DNA from 4 places in the Streptomyces sp. NBC_01525 genome. Region 4 is predicted to be linked to each of the others. Evidence: riboswitches for the same ligand, from Rfam matches in the RefSeq annotation. Region 4 holds a riboswitch; each other region holds the start of a gene.

Region 1 (5,038 bases), 4.1 Mb from region 4:
CTGTCGTGGGTGACGCGGTCGCCGACGGCGAGCGCCACCACCGGGCGGTCGTTGCTCCGCCGGGTCGCGAACCCGCTCGGGCCCTTGGCCCGCGACGTACCGAACCCGGCGCCGACACCGCCGCTGCCGCCGGAGCGCATCCCGCCCATGGTCGCGGACGGCGTCGCCGGTCCGGTGCGCCGCCAGTCGACATACGTCGCGGGGATCTCCTCCAGGAACCGCGACGGCGGGTTGTACGACGGCTGGCCCCAGGCGCTGCGCATCGTGGAGCGGGTGAGGTAGAGGCGCTCGCGGGCGCGGGTGATGCCGACGTAAGCGAGGCGGCGCTCCTCCTCCAGCTCCTTGGTCTGGCCGAGCGCGCGCATGTGCGGGAAGACGCCGTCCTCCATGCCGGTGAGGAAGACGACCGGGAACTCCAGGCCCTTGGCGGTGTGCAGGGTCATGAGGGTGACGACGCCGCTGCCGTCCTCGTCCTCGTCGGGGATCTGGTCGGAGTCGGCGACCAGCGCGACCTGCTCCAGGAAGTCGGCGAGCGTGCCGCCGGAGACGGGCTCCTCCGCGTCCACATCCTCCGCGGCGGGTCCGGCCACGCGGTCCTGCTCGAACTCCAGGGCCACAGCGGCGAGTTCCTGGAGGTTCTCGATACGGGTCTCGTCCTGCGGGTCGGAGGAGGACTGCAGCTCGGCGAGGTAACCGGTGCGTTCCAGGACCGCTTCGAGGACGGTGGCCGGTCCGGCGCCGGATTCGACGATGGTGCGCAGCTCTTCCATCAGGGTGTTGAAGCGCCGGACGGCGTTGGCGGAGCGGGCGGCCATGCCGTACGCCTCGTCGACGCGGCGCAGCGCCTGCGGGAAGCTGATCTTCTCGCGGAGCGCCAGGGCGTCGATCATCGCCTCGGCGCGGTCGCCGATGCCGCGCTTGGGGACGTTGAGGATCCGGCGGAGCGGGACGGTGTCCTCCGGGTTCGCGAGCACCCGCAGGTACGCGAGGATGTCGCGGACCTCCTTGCGCTCGTAGAAGCGGACACCTCCGACGACCTTGTAGGGCAGCCCGACGCGGATGAGGATTTCCTCGAAGACACGGGACTGGGCGTTGGTGCGGTAGAAGATCGCGACGTCTGAGGCGCGGGCATCCCCGGCGTCGGTGAGACGGTCGATCTCCTCGGCGACGAACTGGGCCTCGTCGTGCTCGGTGTCGGCGACGTACCCGGTGATGCGGGGGCCCTCACCGGCTTCGGTCCAGAGGTTCTTGGGGCGGCGGTTCTCGTTGCGCTCGATGACGGCGTTGGCGGCGGAGAGGATCGTCTGGGTGGAGCGGTAGTTCTGCTCCAGCAGGATCGTCGTGGCGTCCGGGTAGTCCTCCTCGAACTGGAGGATGTTGCGGATCGTGGCGCCGCGGAAGGCGTAGATCGACTGGTCGGCGTCGCCGACGACGCACAGCTCGGCGGCGGACTCGGCCGGACCGACCAGCTCGCGGACGAGGGTGTACTGCGCGTGGTTGGTGTCCTGGTACTCGTCGACCATGACGTGGCGGAAGCGGCGGCGGTAGTGGGCCGCGACGTCCGGGAACGCCTGGAGGAGGTTGACGGTCGTCATGATGATGTCGTCGAAGTCCAGGGCGTTGGCCTCGCGCAGCCGCGCCTGGTAGAGCGCGTACGCCTGGGCCAGGGTCTTCTCAAAACCGTCGGCGGCCTGCCCGGCGAAGGTCTCCTCGTCGATGAGCTCGTTCTTGAGGTTGGAGACCTTGGCGCTGAAGGACTTGGGCGGGAACCGCTTGGGGTCGAGATCCAGATCGCGGCAGACCAGGGCCATCAGGCGCTTGGAGTCGGCGGCGTCGTAGATCGAGAACGACGAGGTGAAGCCGAGGTGCTTGGACTCGCGGCGCAGGATGCGGACGCAGGCACTGTGGAAGGTGGAGACCCACATGGCGTGGGCCCGGGGACCGACCAGCTCCTCGACGCGCTCCTTCATCTCCCCGGCGGCCTTGTTGGTGAAGGTGATCGCGAGGATCTGGCCGGGGTGGACGCCGCGGGCGGCAAGCAGATGCGCGATGCGGTGGGTGAGCACACGGGTCTTGCCGGAACCGGCTCCGGCGACGATCAGCAGCGGGCCGCCGGAGTGCACCACGGCGGCCTTCTGGGCGTCGTTCAGCCCCTCCAGGAGCGTGGCCGGGTCGACGGCGGGGCGGGCGGCGCCGTCGCGGTAGTGCGCGTCCCGGGGCACGGGAGCGTCGTACCTGCCGCTGAAGAGGTCGTGCGGGACCTCCTCCGGGGCCGGGCCGTGCTCGTCCTCGGGGGGCGGCGGGGGCTCCTCGTCCTTGGGAGCGAGGTCCGCCAGGAAGCTGTCGTCAAAGAGGCTGCTCATCGCCCACCGAGTCTAGGCCGCCCCACTGACAGTCGGCCCCGGAGTCGCGGAAGTGCCGGAAGGACGGGCGTTCCGCCCCCACCACTCGCGAATCCGGCATTCGACGCAGAAGCCTCGCTTTACCCGCACGAACGTCACCTCATGCACACAGGTCACAGAAAGGTTTCGGGCAATTCGAACACCTGCCTTCACAGGAGCCACACGAGTTGGCTAGGTTCACGCTCGGGCTGCCCGCATCCCGCGGACGACAGCGTCCGCACGGGCCGCCTCCGCCGAGTCCGGCCCTGCCCCACGGCACCCGGAGCCGGGGACCCACCAGCACCACCGGGGTGAATCGGTCGGTACGGCCGCACGCGTGCGAACGTACGGACCGTAGGGCAAGCCTTCCGTCTGCGACACCGCCCGAACCCGACAGCTAACCCGGTAGGCGGTCCACGGAAGGAGTCGTCGGCCTTGCCGTCGCACCGCAAGCCGCGTACCCGCGTCCTCACCTCGCCCGGCAGCCGCCGGACGGCCGCCGGTCTGACGACCGCGGCCCTCGCCACGGTCACCCTGCTGTCGCAGTCGGCCGAGGCGTCCCCCCGCTCCCCGAAGCCGACCGTCGAAGAGGTCAAGAAGAAGGTCGACACCCTCTACCGCCAGGCGGAGGTCGCGACCCAGAAGTACAACGGCGTCAAGGAGCGCGTCGACGAGCGGCGGGCGGAGGTCGGCGACCTCCAGGACGCCGCGGCGCGCCGCACCGGCAAACTCAACGAGGCCCGCCGGGAGCTGGGGACCTTCGCCGCCGCGCAGTACCGCGGCGGCGGCATGAACCCGACGGCGCAGCTGATGTTCTCCAAGGACCCCCAGCAGTTCGCCGACCGCAGCCACCTGATGGAGCGGCTGACCGGGCGGCAGCAGCAGGCCGTCGACGCCTACCAGGAGCAGCAGGCCGCCGCCGCCCACCAGCGGGCCGAGGCGACCCGCAGCCTGGAGCGCCTCCAGGAGTCGCAGACCGCGCTGGCCGACTCGAAGCGGACGGTCCAGGGCAAGCTGACCGAGGCCCGGCAGCTGCTCTCCGAGCTGACCGCCCAGGAGAAGGCGCACCTGGCGGAGCTGGAGCGCAAGAAGGAGGAAGAGGCCCGGCGCAAGGCCGAGGAGGAAGCTCAGAAACAGCGCGAGCAGCCCAGTGGCGGGACGGACACCGGCTCCCCCGGTACGACCGACCCCGGCCAGGGCGGCGGACCGGCCGACGGCTCGTACCATACGAAGGCCGAGAAGGCGCTCGCGTTCGCCCGCGCCCAGATGGGCAAGCCGTACGTCTGGGGCGCCACCGGCCCCAACTCCTACGACTGCTCCGGGCTGACGCAGGCCGCGTGGAAGGCGGCCGGGGTGAGCCTGCCGCGCACGACGTGGGACCAGGTGAACGTCGGCCAGCGCGTCGTCACCAAGGATCTCGCCCCCGGTGACCTGGTGTTCTTCTACAACGACATCAGCCACGTCGGGATGTACATCGGCGACGGCAAGATGATCCACGCCCCGAAGCCGGGCGCCAGCGTGCGCATCGAGTCGATCTACTACATGCCGATCTACGGGAGCGTCCGCCCGGCGTGACACCCCTCCGGGAGGCCGCCGCACCGCGCGTCCTCCCGGCGAAACGCCTCCGGCCCGGCACCCTCGGTGAGGGGCCGGGCCGGAGGCGTACGCGGGGTGTGCCGGGGGCGCGGGGGACAGCGCCGCGCGCCCCGGTCGGGCTCAGGTCCAGAGCACCGCGATGAAGATGTTGACCATGGTGAGCAGGCCGACCGTGCCGAACAGCGGCTTGGCGATGCTCTCCTCGTCCCGCTTGACGTAGACCAGGCCCAGGATGACGACCAGGACGGCCAGCTTGACGCCGATCTTGATGTTGTCGACCGGGCTGCCCTGGGCCTGGTTCAGGCCGACCAGCGCGATGCCGGTGACCAGCATCGTCAGCGCACCGTGCAGCATCGCGGGCACGAACCGGGCGGTGCCCGCGCTCATCGCCTTCATCTGCGTGAGAAAGCCCCCCAGCAGGGAGGCGATACCGATGATGTGCAGGCCGACGAAGATATTGATTACTACGTCCATGGTACGGATCGTAACGGTCTCCCCCATACCTCCTTCCGGGGGCCCGGTGGTGGGCGTTCATGGCCGGTCTGCGGCCTGTCCGTGGGGCGGGGGCGGCTCCAGGGTGCGGCGCATGGACCGGCTGAGGGGGCCTGTAGGGGGTGTGACCCGGCCGGTCTCGCGCGGGTCGCCGGTGTCTGGGCGCGGGGGTGGGCGCGGGCCCGTGCGACGCCGGCGCCGCGAGTGGTCCCGGGTGGCTTCCGCACCGAGGTCGGCCATCCGCGGGAGGCCGCACGGTACGTCCTCCCCGCCGCCGACCCCGCGGTGCTGCGCGCACTGGCCCGTACGGTGACGGCGCCGGACATCCGGCTCAAGATCTGCGCGCCCCGCGCCGAGGTCGCGCCGCTGCTCACCGCCGCCTGGCGGTACGACGAACCGCAGTACCTCATGACGGCCCCGCTGCCGCCGGATCCCCCGGCCGCCGCGCCGCCGCCCGGCTACCGCCTCGACACCGAGGAGTGCGACGGGATCATGGACGTACGGGTATGGGCCACTGGCGGGGCGGCCGACCGGCCCGCCGCGAGCGGCCGGATCGCGCTCACCGGCGG
Region 2 (5,038 bases), 5.1 Mb from region 4:
GTAGGAGCGGGTGCGGCGCAGCAGGGCGCGCTGGCGTTCGCGCCCCTCGGTTCCGGCCTCGGCGTACCCGGAGGAGAGGACCAGGACGCCCTGGACGCCGTGTTCCCCGCAGTCGTCGATCACCTCGGGGACGTGGTCGGCGGGGACGGCGATGACCGCGAGGTCGACCGGGCCGTCGATCTCCCGCAGGGAGCGGACGGCGGGGACGCCCTCGGGGTCGAGGCGGTCGGTCCCCTCGGGGAAGGCGTGGTTGACGGCGTGGACGCGGCCGGTGAAGCCGGAGTCGAGGACATGGCGCAGGGCCGTGCGGCCGACGCCGCCGGGCGTGCGGCCGGTGCCGATGACGGCGACCGAGCCGGGGGCGAGGAGCCGCTGCATGGAGCGGGCCTCGGCGCGCTGCTCGCGGCCGCGCATCACGGCCATGGACTGCTCGGTCGGTTCGAGGTCGAATTCCAGCCGGACGACGCCGTCCTCGAAGGTGCGCTGCTGGGTGTACCCGGCGTCCGTGAACACCTTGATCATCTTGGAGTTGGCGGGCAGTACCTCGGCGGCGAACCGGCGGATGCCGCGCTCCCGGGCAACGGCGGCGATGTGCTCCAGCAGCGCGGAGGCGACGCCGCGGCCCTGGTGGGCGTCCTGTACCAGGAAGGCGACCTCCGCCTGGTCGTCGCCCGGGTCCGTGGCCGGCAGCCCCCGGTCGTTGATCCGGTCGTAGCGGACGGTGGCGATGAACTCGCCGCCCACGGTGGCGGCGAGGCCGACCCGGTCGACGTAGTCGTGGTGGGTGAAGCGGTGCACGTCGCGGTCGGAGAGGCGGGGGTAGGGCGCGAAGAAGCGGTAGTACTTCGATTCGTCCGAGACCTGTTCGTAGAAGGAGACCAGGCGCTCGGCGTCGTCCGGGGTGATCGGGCGGATCCGGGCGGTGCCGCCGTCGCGCAGCACCACATCGGCTTCCCAGTGGCGCGGGTACGCGTGATCCGGCGGCTGCTGCATGCGGACAGCGTACGGCCGGGCACCGACAACCGGCTCGGTGTGCGCGGGGACCGGGCCCCGGGCCGGCGGCGGGCACCCGGGCGGCAGTCGTCGGGCGGCACCCGCGGACCGGTCCGGACGTGGTGCGGACGTGGTGCGGAACACCGGAAGTGGGGCTTCCGAAGCACCGGTGACCGCGTGAGAGACTGGTCTAGACAACCGTTACGACTTGAAGGGCAACACCATGGCTGAGCGCCGCGTCAATGTCGGTTGGGCCGAGGGGCTGCACGCCCGTCCCGCCTCGATCTTCGTCCGTGCGGCCACCGCCGCCGGCGTTCCCGTGACGATCGCCAAGACCGACGGCACCCCCGTGAACGCGGCCTCGATGCTCGCGGTGCTGGGCCTGGGCGCCCAGGGCGGCGAGGAGATCGTGCTCGCCTCGGACGCCGAGGGCGCGGAGGCCGCGCTGGAGCGCCTGGCGAAGCTGGTCGCCGAGGGCCTCGACGAGCTGCCGGAGACCGTCTGAACCAGGACGCCACCGCCTCCCCACAGCCGGGGAAAGGCCCCGCCGCCACGACCGGAAACGGTCACCGCAGCGGGGCCTTTCGCGTTCCGCGCGACGGAACGCCCCCCCGAGGCGGCACCCCTCCCCTGCCCGCAATTCGCCGCAGCCCCGCGGGCACCGCACGACCGAATACCTGAATACGCATCTACGCGATTGCGGCAATTCCCGGATGGCGTGTTTTCCCGGCACCCGTTTCCGCAATTCCCCGAACAGATCCCGCCACCCGCCGGTCGCCCCGTATACCGCGCCCCTATGGAGAACGCACCCGCCCGCTGCTGAGGGGACGTTGCGGATGGCGCACCGCGGCCGGCTGACGGTGCCGCGGGCGGTACGCCGGGAGCGACCGCGCGACATGCGACGCCATCAGGGCGCGCGCCGCCTCCGCGTCGCCCCGGGTCACCGCGTCCAGCACCGCACCGTGGTCGTCCCAGGTCTCCGCGTACCGCGCCGAAAGCTCGACGACGTACATCCACTCGATCTTCCGCCGCACCTGGGTCAGCAGCGCGGTCAGCCCCGGATTGCCCGCCGCCCGCGCCAGCGTCTCGTGGAACCAGCGGTCCAACCGGGGCAGATCGCCCGGACAGCCGCGGCGTGCGCGCTCCCTGCCGAGCCGCACCACGCCCCGTAAGACCTTCAGATGCGCGTCGGTGCGGCGGGCCGCCGCGCGGGCGGCGCCCATCGGCTCCAGGAGTGCGCGCAGATCCAGGAGGTCGGCCGCCTCCTGGGCGGTGGGCGCCGCGACGCAGGCGCCCGCGTGCCGTCGCGCGGTGACGAACCCCTCGGACTGCAGGGTCCGCAACGCCTCACGGACCGGCACCCGGGAGACGCCGTAACGGGTGGCCAGAATGTCCTCGACGAGTCGGCTGCCGGGGATCAGCGCACCGGAAACGATGTCGTCGCGAATCGCCGTGGAGATGCGCTGCACGGAAATCTGGCCTTGCGTCATCGTGGGTGCCTCCACCGTCCTCCCCGGAAAACGCCGGTGTACGGCGCCTTTTCGGCGACTCTATTCGACGGTGTCGGCTTCTTTACCGCCTTCACGCATTCATGGAAATCTTTTGGTGAGGGCCTTCCCTGACCGCCGGGAAATCCGGCCACCCGCCGTACGGCACCGGACGCGCCGGAGCCCCGGACGCCCAGTGAGGGCGGGCCGGGGCTCCGGGAGGCGATGTGGATCAGACGTTGACGCCGTGCGACCGCAGGTAGGAGATCGGGTCGATGTCCGAGCCGTAGTCCGGACCGGTACGGGCCTCGAAGTGCAGGTGCGGGCCGGTGACGTTGCCGGTCGCGCCGGACAGACCGATCTGCTGATGGGGCATCACCTGCTGGCCGACCGAGACACCGATCTGCGACAGGTGGCCGTACTGGGTGTACGTGCCGTCGTTCATCTTGATGACGATGTTGTTGCCGTACGCGCCGCCCCACCCGGCCTCGACGACGGTGCCCGCGCCGACGGCGTGCACGGTGGTGCCGGGGGCGGCGTGGAAGTCGATGCCGGTGTGCGTACCGGAGGACCACAGTCCGCTGGACGCCTGGTAGGCGGTGGAGACGTACGAGCCGGAGATCGGGGCGACGAAGGCGTTGAGGCGCTTGCGCTCCTCCTCGCGGGCGGCGCGGACCTTGGCGTCGTGCCGCTTGTCGGCCGCCGCCTTGGCGGCCTGGGCCTGCTTCTCCGCCTCGGCCTCGGCCTTCGCCTTGGCCTCGGCGGTCTCGGCGACGGCCTGCTGCGCATCGGCCTGGGCCTGGACGCGCTCGGCGAGTTCGTCACCGAGGACGACGGCCCGCTGCAGGCCCGTGTCGTGCGCGGCGCCGGACGTGGCGGCCATCGCGGGAGAGGACACGGAGACGACGACGCCGGAGGCGGCGAGACCGGCGATGCCGGCGATGTTGCGGGTCGTCCGGGCGCTGCGGCTCGGACGGCGATGCTTCCCGGTGGCACGGGTGAACGCCATGTGCTGGCTGGTCCTTTCCTTCCTTCTCGCCTACCGGGTTAGCTGACGGGTTCGGAGCAGGAAGGTCTCCTACGGGTTCCTCCGGAGAGGCGCCCGATTCACCCCAGGGACGTGTGGGTCCCCGGCTCCCCTGGCTCGCGCCGTACGGGGACTCGGCGATGACTGTCCGGTGCCGCGGTTGCGGCGTGCAGCTGACGGACAGCGCGCATGAAGCTAATCGTGGCAACTTTCAATCGGCAAACAGAAACGCCATATTGTGCGTTACGCCACACCGGGGCGGCGGAACCAGTGGCCAGCAAATCCGGGCGTAAAGGGGATCCCGAGAGTGGCCGTCCACCCTCGGGATCCCCTTTTGTTCCACTGTGCCGGGCCGCCGTGACGGCCCGGCCGGGGCCACCGCCCCTCCGGTTCGTCAGCCGCTGACGACCGTCACCTCGCCGATGCCCAGCGCCCGGACCGGCTCAGCGATCTGCGCCGCGTCACCGACCAGCACCGTCACCAGCCGGTCCGCCGGGAACGCGCTGACCACGGCGGCGGTCGCCTCGACCGTGCCGGTCTCGGCCAGCCGCGCGTACAGCTGCGCCTGGTAGTCGTCCGGCAGATGCTGCTCCACCTGGTCGGCGAGGGTGCCCGCGACCGCCGCCGCCGTCTCGTACTTCAGCGGCGCGACGCCGACGAGGTTCTGCACGGCGACGTCCCGCTCAGCGTCCGTCAGCCCCTCCGCCGCGAGGGTGCGCAGCACCTTCCACAGGTCGTCGAGGGCCGGACCGGTGGACTCGGTGTCGACCGAGCCGCTGATCGCCAGCATCGAGGCGCCGGTGGAGCCCCCGGGCGCGTCCGGCGCCGACGACCGCAGCACCTGACCGAAGGCCCGCACCCCGTAGGTGTAGCCCTTCTCCTCACGCAGCACCCGGTCCAGACGCGACGTCAGGGTGCCGCCCAGGCAGTACGTGCCGAGGACCTGCGCGGGCCACTGGCGGTCGTGGCGGTCGGCGCCGATCCGCCCGATGAGCAGCTGCGTCTGCACCGCGCCGGGGCGGTCGACGATCACGACGCGGCCGGTGTCGTCCGCGGTGATCGGCGCGACGGCGACCGGCTCGGCGGCGGACCCCTGCCAGGCGCCCAGCGTGTCGGCGAGCGCCGCGGCCACGTCGATGCCGGTGAAGTCACCGACGATCACGACGGTGGCCGCCGCGGGCCGCACATGCGCCGCGTAGAACGCCCGGACGGCCGCCGCGTCGATGCGGCCGACGGTCTCCTCGGTGCCCTGCCGGGGCCGCGACATCCTGGACGACGCGGGGAACAGCTCCTTGGACAGCGCCATCGCGGCGCGGCGCCCCGGGTTGGCCAGCTCGTGCGGGATCTCGTCGAGACGGTTACGCACCAGGCGCTCCACCTCGCCCTCGGGGAAGGCGGGGGCGCGCAGCGCGTCGGCGAGCAACCCCAGGGCGTGCGACAGCCGGGAGGCCGGGACCTCCAGGGAGACCCGCACCCCGGGGTGGTCGGCGTGCGCGTCCAACGTGGCGCCGCAGCGCTCCAGTTCGGCGGC
Region 3 (5,038 bases), 2.9 Mb from region 4:
CGCCCCGGCGCAGCCGGAGGCCGACCGGACCAGGACCGGCCGGTCGCCCCTCGCCCCTCGTCTCTCACCTCTCACCCCTCACCCTCCTCCACGCCGAGCGCGACGAAGCCGGACACGGGCCCGGCCCCGGCAGCCGTCAGCCTGCCCCGGCCCTGCCAGCGGCTGGCCGGCCCAGGCTGGCCCCGAACAGACGGCTCAGCGGGCGTCGAAGCCGAGGCCGGGCCGAGGCCGGGCTTAGCGCCGGGCCGAGCCGCCAGGCCGGTCCTTCAGGCCGGCCCCGCGCCCGACACTCCGCCCCCACCCCACGCCCTCCGCACCTCGCGCCCCGGAAACGGCGTCCGCTTACTCACCCCGAGCAGCCGCCGGTGGAACTCATCCAGCACCACCGCATGCGGAGCATGCCGATCGATGAGCGCGCCGATCTCAGCGGGAACGCCCTCGGGCCGACGACCCGCGATCCAAGCTCTCAGGAAGGCTCCCTGATCGATGCCGCCGCGCACCGCTTCCGGCAGATGGTGGCGGAGCAGATGCCCCGGCGCGTACGAGCGGTCGTACACCAGGTGGTCGGTGAGGAAGGCGCTCTCCTCGGCGGAGAGGTCGAAGTCGCGGCTGAGGGCGAGGCCGAAGTCCGTGAAGTAGACCCGGTGGCCGTCGGTGAGCAGGTTGGCGAAGTGGGTGTCGAAGTGGACCAGCCCGTGGGCGCTCATGAACTCGGTGCCGCGCAGCAGCTCGTTCTCCGCCCAGCGGTAGGGCGCGCTGCCGCCGGGCTCCGCCCAGGCGCCGTTCCGGAGGTCGGAGAGCCGGTCCGCGAGCGTCCGGGGCACGTGCTCCAGGAAGAGCACCAGGCTGAAGGAGGAGCTGCCGATCGCCTCCAGCCGACGGCGTACCGCGGAGGAACCCTCCCAGTGGGCGACGGCCCCCTCGACGCCGCCGAACGCGTCGGCGAAGTCGCCCGGGGGCCGGTCCGGCAGGACGCGCCAGTGGTACAGCAGCGGGAAACCCGCGTACGCGTTCCGCAGGACCCAGGCGGTGGTCATGAGGTGCGCGGCCAGTTCCCGCCAGGCGCCGAACCCCGCCGAGCCCACCCCGTACTGGTAGTAGAGGGGGAGGCCGAAGAGGTTGGCGGTCGAGCGGACGTGCTCCGGCCGCAGTTCGAGGTCGGTCAGCGGGACGCGTTTGACGAAGACCCGCCGCCCCTCGACCTCCATCTCCGCCCGCCGGCCGCCGATGCCCGAACCGCGCGCCGGAGCGGCGGCCACCGCATCGGTGAGCCCGCGGTCGCTCAGCAGGGAGAGCCGCGCGCCCACGTCCGCGTACGCCGACAGGCGCGCGGCGGGAAGCGGCTCGGTCTCCGCCGCGGGCCTCGTACCTGATACGCGGGGCTCATCCATGGGCGACTCCGCCTCCCGGCACATCCGACCTCCCGACCCGTACCCCGCGTCTACCCATGCACCGGGCAGGCCCACCTCAGGCGCTCAACGACCAAGGCGGGCCCACCGTTCACGCCGCCTTACGCCAACTTACGCCGAAGCCTCATCCAGCGACGTCAGTTCCTCGGCGCTGAGCCGGAGGCCCTGTACGGCCAGCAGGGCGGGGAGTTGGGCGGTGGTGCGGGCGCTGGCGATCGGGGCGGTGACCGTGGGGCGGGCGGCGAGCCAGGCGAGGGCGACGGTGGCCACCTCCGCACCATGGGCAGCGGCGACGGCGTCGAGGGCGGCGAGGACGCGGACGCCGCGCTCGGTGGCGAGGTACGCGGCCGCCTCGCCGGACCGGGCGCTGTCAACGTCCGTACCGGGGCGGTACTTGCCCGTCAGGAAACCGGAGGCGAGCGCGTAGTACGGGACGGCGCCCAGACCGTGGCGGGCGACGACATCGGCCAGTTCGCCCTCGTAGGTGTCGCGGGAGACCAGGTTGTACTGCGGCTGGACCGCGACGTAACGGGCGAGGCCCTCGCGCTCGGAGAAGGTCAGGGCCTCCTCCAGGCGCCGCGCCGAGATGTTGGAGGCGGCGATCTCGCGGACCTTTCCGGCCCGGACGAGGTCGTCGAGGACGGTCAGGAACTCACCGACCTCCAGCGATTCGTCGTCGTAGTGGGTGTAGTAGAGGTCGATGTGGTCGGTGCGCAGGCGGCGCAGCGAACCCTCGACGGCCTTCTTGATCGTGTCGGCAGAGAGGCCCTTGAGGTCGGGGTGGGCGCCGACCTTGGTGGCGATGACGACGTCGTCGCGGTTGCCGCGGGCGGCGAGCCAGTCGCCGATGACGGTCTCGGATTCGCCGCCCTTGTTGCCCGGCACCCAGGCCGAGTAGGCGTCGGCGGTGTCGATGAAGTTGCCGCCGCCGGTGACGTACGCGTCGAGCACGGCGAACGACTCGGCCTCGTCGGCGGTCCAGCCGAAGACGTTGCCGCCGAGGCAGAGCGGGGAGACGGAGAGCGAACCGAGCGGCCTACGTGTGGTGGTCATGCGTCACTTCAACACGCGGTAGGGCGGGGGCATTCCGGGGCGCGGCATCCGGGTGCCCACCCGGAGTGCCGCCCCAACTGCCCGCCCCGGGCCGAGCGCTGCCCGCGCGCGCCGCCGGAGCCACGACCGGCGCACGCCGCGCGCCGCGCACGCCCCGGCCACGCGCCCGGCCCGCCCGGGGTCCTGCCCGGCGCGCGGCACCACCGCGCACGCCCCGGGCCGCCCCTCGCGCTCCCCGTCCTCAGACGTTCAGGCCCCGCCCACGCAGCCACGGCATCGGGTCGATGGGATCGCCGCCACCGGGGCGGACCTCCAGGTGGAGGTGGGGGCCCGTGACGTTTCCGGTGGCGCCGACGCGGCCGATGACCTCGCCGGTGGAGACCTTGCCGCCGGTCTTCACCATCGACGAGAGGTGGCAGAACCACAGCTCCGTCCCGTCGTCGAGGGTGAGGAGGATGCGGTAGCCGTACGCACCGGCCCAGCCCGCCTGGGTGATGGTCCCGGAGTGCACGGCCTTGACCGGCGTGCCCGTAGGGGCGGCGAAGTCCTGGCCGGTGTGGTCGGCAGCCCAGCGGTCGCCCGGCTGGCCGAAGCTCGCGGTGAGGGTGTACGAGGTGACCGGCAGCAGATAGCTCTTGGCCAGCTCGGCCAGGCGCGCCGCCTCCGCCTTCGCGCGGGCCTCGGCCTCGCGCTTCGCCCGGGCGGCGGCCTCCTTGCGCGCGGCCTCGGCCCGCTCCGCCTTCGCGTCGGCCACGGCCTCCTTGTGGTCCGTCGCCGCGGTCTTCTCCGCCTGGACGAGGGCGGTGTGTTCGGCGGCGTCCCGGGCGTCGCGCTCGGCGGCCGCCTGCTGGGTGTCGGCCTGCTGGAGGATGCGGCTGCGCAGCGCCTCTCCGGCGCCGGCCCCCTGCCCGTCCTCGGTGGTGATCCCGGCGGACGACAGCGGCGCCGCGGCGGTGACCGCCCCGGGCGCGTCGCCCGCGTCGTCGGAGGAGCCGAGCAACGACCCGATGCCGGGCAGCGATTCGGCGTCCGGCAGCGCTCCGGTGACGTCGGCGGCGAGGGAGCCGATGTCCGGCATGGAGATCGGGACCGGCGGCTTCTCCTCGGCGGTCGCCATGCCGCCGGCGCCGACCGCCGCGATCACGCCGACGCCGAGGACCGTGCCGCCCCGGGCCAGACCGCCGCGCTGCTTGGCGACGCGGTGGCGGCCACGGGCCGACCGCACGGACTCCTCGGTCGGGTTCCACTCACCGGGCCCGTCGTCCGCCGCGCCGTACGGACCGGGGCCCTCCGGGGCGAACGCGCCCGGGGCGAAGGTGGCCGTATCGGTAAGGGACCCTGGCAGATCCTGGGGGAGGGGGCGGGCGGACGCGGCCTCGGGGGCAAGCCTGTTGGACGCCACGGGGGCGCACTCCTTTCCTTCCTTCGCGCCTACCGGGTTAGCTGACGGGTTCGGAGCAGGAAGGTCTCCTACGGGCGGCCTCTGGCCGAGGCGTCCGATTCACCCCATGGTGGTGGTTCCCCGGTTCCCTCCGCGCCGCTCGGGCCGCCCGAGGCAAATTCAGGACACGTCACGGCAGTTCACGAAATATCGGCGCATCGGCGTGCAAGGAGGCGCCGTATACGGAAGTGACCACCGGTGTGCCTGGATGCCCGGCATACCTGAAGAGCGCGTACGGGATTCGGCGTGGGGGCACGGTGCCGCCTCGGCGACGGCTGGGACGACCGCGCTCCGTTATCGGACAGTAATAGAGATCGGGGCCGATTTCCAAGCGATCCCGCGAATCCGCTCCATCCGACTACAGTCATTGGCCAAGACTTTTCGGGACAACGAACGGTGAAGCCGGGCGAGTTGATCGCCTTTCACGAAACGGCCTCCGCGTGATTGTGCATCACTTGTTATGCGGAGGGGTGCGCACCCTTCACTCTCCGTGAGGGCAGTAGCGTCTGATCATGGTCGTCGACTTCGTCAACAACGCACCGGCCCTGGCAGCGCGCTACCGGGACTTCTCCTGGTGGGAGGCGCGGGGCCGGTGTGCGGCCCACGAGGAGCTGACGGCGCGGATCGGGCAGGACCCGGAGCTGTGCGAACTCCTCGCCGCCTCCCTCCCGGTGGGCAACAAGCAGCAGCCCAACCTCCTGCTGGCGGCCGTCCGCCACCTCGACGGCCCGCACGCCGAGCAGGGCCCGCGCGGTGAGCTGGCGTACGGCCGCTGGCGCGAGTGGACGATCCGGCACTGGGACGAGGTCCGCGCGGTCGTCATGAGCCGCTCCACCCAGACCAACGAACCGGCCCGCTGCGCCGCCCTGCTGCCCGTCCTGGCCCGCCTCCGCGGCCCGTTGGCCCTCCTGGAGGTGGGCACCTCGGCCGGTCTCTGCCTCCACCCGGATCGCTACCGGTACGCGTACGAGCCGGACGCCGCCCTGGGGACGCCCGGAACGGCGGCGCACCCGGAGGCGTCCACCCTCGGGGCCCCGGACAGTCCGGTCACCTTCCGGTGCCGCGTCGGGCGGGAGGACCGGGTGGCCGAGGAGGACGCGGCACCGCCCACGCGGCTGCCGGAGATCGTGTGGCG
Region 4 (5,038 bases):
CCGGACTTGAGGTTGACGAGGTAGTTGAGCTTCACCCGTCGGCCGAACCACTGACGGCGCACCTTCCCGGCCGCGGCCACGACGTCGAGCAGGTCGTCATCGGACGTCGCCAGTACGGCGAGTGCCTCTTCGCGGGTCGGCAGCTCGCGCCGCAGCCCCTTCTCCACCAACGTGTTCAGCAGCTCCATGGCGATGATCCTGACGTACGCCGGTGCCCCGGGCCAAGGAGGATTCCCACAACGCGCCCGGATCGGGGTGTGTGTATCACCACACCCTGGGGCGGTGGAACGACCGCTAACGTCTATCAGCAGTCCACAATCACCAACGACCTCGCCCGCGACGCCGCCGACCCTCGCGGGCGGGGCCGCACAGGGAATCGAAGGAAGCCGATGCCAGCGGATCCCGCCCTGCCGCCACCCCGTGACGCCCCCTCCGCCGACGCCGCCCCGCCGGATCCCGGCGTGGCGTTCGGCTGGCTCGACACGGCCCACGACGCGCGGCTGCACGCGGGTCTGCGCCGCGCCCTGCGCCCGCGCTCCGCCTCCTGCGAACTGCTGGACCTGGCGAGCAACGACTACCTCGGACTCGCCCGCCACCCGCTGGTCACCCGCGCCGCGGCACAGGCCGCGCACCGCTGGGGCGCCGGGGCCACCGGCTCCCGGCTGGTCACCGGCTCCATCGAACTCCACGCCACGCTGGAGGCCGAACTCGCCGCGTTCTGCGGCTTCGAGGCGGCCCTCGTCCTCTCCTCCGGGTACGCCGCCAACCTCGCCGCCGTCACCGCCCTCACCGGACCCGGCGCCCTCGTCGTCTCCGACGCCGGCAACCACGCCTCCCTCATCGACGGCTGCCGCCTCTCCCGGGCCCGCAAGGCCGTCGTCGCGCACGCCGACCCCGCCGCCGTGGACGCCGCGCTCTCCGCGCACGGCGGCCGGGCGCTCACCGTCACCGACGGGGTGTTCTCCGTCGACGGTGACGCCGCGCCGCTGCCCGCCCTCGCCGCCGCCTGCCGTCGCCATGGCGCGGGTCTCCTCGTCGACGACGCCCACGGGCTCGGGGTGCTCGGCGACGGCGGGCGCGGCGCCGTCGCCGCCGCCGGGCTCGCCGGGGCGCCGGACACCGTCGCCACCGTGACGCTGTCGAAATCCCTCGGCTCCCAGGGCGGCGCGGTCCTCGGCCCGGCCCGGGTCATCGAGCATCTGGTCAACACCGCGCGGACGTTCATCTTCGACACCGGGCTCGCCCCGGCGGCGGCCGGCGGCGCCCTCGGCGCGCTGCGGCTGCTGCGCCGCGAACCGGAGCGCGCGGCCCGCACCGGCGAGGCCGCCGCCGCCCTCTACCACCGGCTGACCGCCGCCGGGCTGGCCGCGGTCCGGCCGGACGCCGCCGTCGTCGCGGTCCGCGCCCCGTCGCCGGATGCCGCCGTCCGCTGGGCGGCCGACTGCCGCGCCGCCGGCCTCCTCGTCGGCTGCTTCCGCCCGCCGTCCGTGCCCGACGGCGTCTCCCGGCTGCGTCTGACGGCCCGCGCCGATCTGACGGACGCCCATCTCCACACGGCGGTACGGATCCTGACGGCGACCGCGCCGCGCGGATGAGCCTTCGGGCGGCGGGGCGCACCGGACGGTGCGTGCGCCGGAGCCGCCGGTAGCGGCCGGAGGGCCGCCGGGGGCGCCCGAACCGCTCTCGCGTCGTACGATTCACCGCTTCGAGCGAGAGATATGGGCATTTCGTGGTGGATCGCGGGGCGTACCGGCAGCATGGACCGCCGGTCCGCACCCCGGCGTGCGTGGCCGACTCGGTGACCGAGCGGCGTCCCGCCTCCCGCCCGTGCGCCGGATCCGACCCCCGGTGGGAAAAAGGATGGCACCGCGATGGCAGATCACCAGGAATCCACCCTCACCCTCCCCGGCGCGCCGGAGTCGGTCGCGACCGCGCGCAGGCACGTTTCCGCGGTGCTCGGCGCCTGGGGCCTGGACCCGGCCGCGCCGTTCACCGACGCGGTCCGGCTGATCGTCTCCGAGCTGGCCACCAACGCCGTCCGGCACACCGGCGACACCTCCCCGTACTTCACCGTCGCGCTGCGGCTCGACCGCGACGAGACGCTGACCGCGGGCGTCACCGACCGCGACCCCCGGCCGCCCCGGCGGCTCCCCGCCGAGCTGTGCCGGGACGGCGGCCGCGGCCTGCTGATCGTCGGTCTGCTGGCCGCCGAGTCCGGGGGAGAGGTGGCGACCGTGCCGGACCCGGGCGGCGGCAAGACCGTCCGGGTCCGGCTGCCGTGGCCGTCCGCCGGGCGGTGACCCGCGGCCCCCGCCGCTCAGCCGACCCGGCCGTACGACACCGCGCCGGTCCAGATCTTCTCCAGGCGGACGACGGTGCCGGTGCGCGGGGCGTGCCAGATGCGGCTGTGACCGGCGTAGATCCCGACGTGGTAGACGCCCTGGCCGCCGTGGAAGAAGACCAGGTCACCGGCCTTGCGGGCGGCGGCGCGGATGTGGCGCGTGCGGTTGTACTGCGCGGAGGTGGTGCGTGGCAGGCTCCGTCCGGCGCGCTTGAAGGCGTACTGCGTCAGCCCCGAGCAGTCGAAACGGTGCGGCCCCCGGGCGCCGTACTGGTAGGGCGCGCCCTTCTTGGACGCGGCGATCCGTACCGCCGTGGCGGAGACGGGGCTGGCGTCGGCGCCCGGGGGGAGCGTGACGGTCGCGCCGACGGTGGCGAGTGTGAGAGCGGAGATGGTTCCGGCCCGGGCGACCGCGGCCGGCATGTGCATGCGCACAGTCATGCGCAAACCCTTCGTCAGCCGCCTGCGAAGGAAGACCTGTCGGGTTCGGGCAGGCGAAGTTGCCCGGCCGTGCGTACGGCTTCACCCCAAGGGGCCCGTCGGCCTGACGGCCGTGGCCCCGTCGTGCTCGGGTCCTCCGCTCCTGCCGATGCGTCCGCGTCGACCTGACATCCGGGACGGCGGCAGGATTCGGCGTCCGTCCGGACCGCCCCGCCGCTGTGGCGGGGGCTTGTCGTCGAGGGGATCGTCACGCATCGGGCGGGCGAATTCCGCGCTGAAATGACGAAGTGTGACATTGATCACAAGTGCGTCAAGTGGTGCTTTCGGGGCGTCCGGTGCCGGGCGCCCGGTCCGCCCGCGCGCCCCGGACCAGCGGGAAAGCGGTCCCGCGCCGCGCTCTCCGCCCTGGCGCCCTGCAACATGACGTCCCCGTGAGAGCCGGGAACGGGCTGGTCCGTACGGGCGAGCCCGGTCGGGCGAGGGGTGTCGGGCGCGGACGCGGCCGGACCGGCGGCGCGCGGCGGTCGGCCACCGTCGTGGCATGCCGCGGCCCGGCCGCCGGGAGGGGCGGCCGGGCCGCGGGAGCCGACCGGGTGAGGTCAGGCCGGTAGCGCGCGAGCGCGGGAGGTCAGGAGCTCAGCTCCCAGACCGCTTGGGCGATGGCGTCGGTGTGGTTGTCCAGCGCCGTGTCGTCGATGTTCTTCGAGGTGTCGCAGGACTCGTGGTAGCAGGCGTCGAACGCCTTGCCCGCCTCGCCACCCCACGCCTTGGCCTGCGCGTCGGTCTTGATGTAGTCGGCGCCGGAGAACAGCCCGCCGACCGGGACCCCGGCGTCCTTGAACGGTGCGTGGTCGGAGCGGCCGTCGCCCTCGGTCTCCTTCTCGGTGGCGATGTCCTTGGACGCGAACCAGTCCTTGAACACCTTCTCCAGCCGCGCGTCGTCGTCGTAGACGAAGTAGCCGGGGTTGGGGGAGCCGATCATGTCGAAGTTCAGATACGAATCGAGCTTCGCGGTGTCGGCGCCGAGCGAGTCGACGTAGTGGGAGGAGCCGATCATGCCGTCCTCCTCGTCGCCCCACCAGCCGAACCGCAGGTGCTTGGTGGGCTTGAGGTCCGCCTTGGCGACCGCGAGCGCGACCTCCAGGATCCCGGCGGAACCGGACCCGTTGTCGTTGATGCCGGGGCCCGCGGGGACGGAGTCGAGGTGGGCGCCGGACATCACGGTCTTGCTCTCGTCGCCGCCCGGCCAGTCGGCGATGAGGTTGTACCCCTTCGCGCCGCCGCTGTTGAACTCCTGGACCTGCGTGGTGAACCCGGCGGCGTCCAGCTTGCCCTTCACATAGTCGATCGACGCCTGGTACCCGGCGGTGCCGTGGGCGCGGGTGCCGTTGTTGGCGTCGGCTATGGACTGGAACTTGGCGAGGTCGGCCTTGATGTCGGCCACCGGGATGTCGGGCGCGGCGGTCGGCGCGGTCGCCTGGGCGCTGGCCGCGACGCCGAGCAGGCCGACGACGGCGGCGCAGGCGCCGGTGGCGAGGGTGAGGCGGCGGGTACGGGCGGTGCGAGTCACGGTGTGGCTCCGATGCTGGTGTGGGGGGTGGTGCGGAGCGTTTTGACGCGCACATGAGGATCGTGAGCGATCTCCGCCCCGTCAAGAGCGGATACCGGACAGTGGTGTTCGTCGAGCGCTGGATGGCCCGGATTGCCCGGAGCGTGCAATTCGCGGCACCCGGGGTGTCGTGCCCGATCGGTCCGGCCGGCGTTCCGGGATGTGGAATTCGCCGCCGCATTACGGCTGTCGGGAATTTCCGGATCGGGAAATCCGGAAGGGGAATTCGGTCGCCACTCGGTAACTCCCGGTAAGGAAGGTGCCGACTCTCCAGTGATGAGAAGGGTTCCTCAGGTGGGCAGTCGTGTAACGCCGAGGAAATGTGCCCGAACTCACCGCTGCGCGAGGGGGTGTTGATGACCTCTTGCGGAGGGGCGGTTTGCTCTCCCTTTAGTCGCTGTGTGATACATCTACCCATACGGGCGTGTCCACGCCTGTGACCTGGGCGAACGCGTACCCGGGCAGGAAGTCTGTGAGGTGGAACGTATGCAACTGACACCGCATGAGCAGGAACGCCTGATGATTCATGTGGCAGCCGACGTGGCCGAAAAGCGCCGAGCGCGGGGGCTGAAGCTCAACCACCCGGAATCCATTGCGCTGCTGACCGCCCACATCCTCGAAGGGGCACGCGACGGCCGCACGGTCGC

The links. A riboswitch is a leader RNA that binds a small molecule or an ion and turns the genes downstream of it on or off. The one in region 4 is predicted to bind cyclic di-AMP.
Region 1: linked by a shared signal. The riboswitch ahead of OG422_RS19435 (NlpC/P60 family protein) and the one ahead of OG422_RS00845 (C40 family peptidase) in region 4 are both predicted to bind cyclic di-AMP.
Region 2: linked by a shared signal. The riboswitch ahead of OG422_RS23865 (M23 family metallopeptidase) and the one ahead of OG422_RS00845 (C40 family peptidase) in region 4 are both predicted to bind cyclic di-AMP.
Region 3: linked by a shared signal. The riboswitch ahead of OG422_RS13905 (M23 family metallopeptidase) and the one ahead of OG422_RS00845 (C40 family peptidase) in region 4 are both predicted to bind cyclic di-AMP.

Annotation. Positions count from the first base shown of each region.
Region 1 covers NZ_CP109397.1:4,317,369-4,322,406, reverse strand. Annotated here, with positions in the region: gene pcrA (DNA helicase PcrA) at 1-2,363, opposite strand, end outside; cyclic di-AMP (ydaO/yuaA leader) riboswitch at 2,624-2,809, shown strand; gene OG422_RS19435 (NlpC/P60 family protein) at 2,817-3,956, shown strand; gene OG422_RS19430 (hypothetical protein) at 4,098-4,451, opposite strand; gene OG422_RS19425 (hypothetical protein) at 4,674-5,038, shown strand, end outside.
Region 2 covers NZ_CP109397.1:5,339,426-5,344,463, reverse strand. Annotated here, with positions in the region: gene OG422_RS23880 (GNAT family N-acetyltransferase) at 1-993, opposite strand, end outside; gene OG422_RS23875 (HPr family phosphocarrier protein) at 1,217-1,498, shown strand; gene OG422_RS23870 (GntR family transcriptional regulator) at 1,788-2,483, opposite strand; gene OG422_RS23865 (M23 family metallopeptidase) at 2,713-3,489, opposite strand; cyclic di-AMP (ydaO/yuaA leader) riboswitch at 3,502-3,657, opposite strand; gene OG422_RS23860 (pitrilysin family protein) at 3,902-5,038, opposite strand, start outside.
Region 3 covers NZ_CP109397.1:3,125,813-3,130,850, forward strand. Annotated here, with positions in the region: gene OG422_RS13895 (protein kinase family protein) at 267-1,391, opposite strand; gene OG422_RS13900 (aldo/keto reductase) at 1,521-2,462, opposite strand; gene OG422_RS13905 (M23 family metallopeptidase) at 2,704-3,864, opposite strand; cyclic di-AMP (ydaO/yuaA leader) riboswitch at 3,877-4,030, opposite strand; gene OG422_RS13910 (DUF2332 domain-containing protein) at 4,416-5,038, shown strand, end outside.
Region 4 covers NZ_CP109397.1:205,380-210,417, reverse strand. Annotated here, with positions in the region: gene bioB (biotin synthase BioB) at 1-188, opposite strand, end outside; gene OG422_RS00855 (8-amino-7-oxononanoate synthase) at 390-1,595, shown strand; gene OG422_RS00850 (ATP-binding protein) at 1,872-2,300, shown strand; gene OG422_RS00845 (C40 family peptidase) at 2,318-2,782, opposite strand; cyclic di-AMP (ydaO/yuaA leader) riboswitch at 2,787-2,987, opposite strand; gene OG422_RS00840 (M28 family metallopeptidase) at 3,411-4,352, opposite strand; gene OG422_RS00835 (urease subunit gamma) at 4,878-5,038, shown strand, end outside.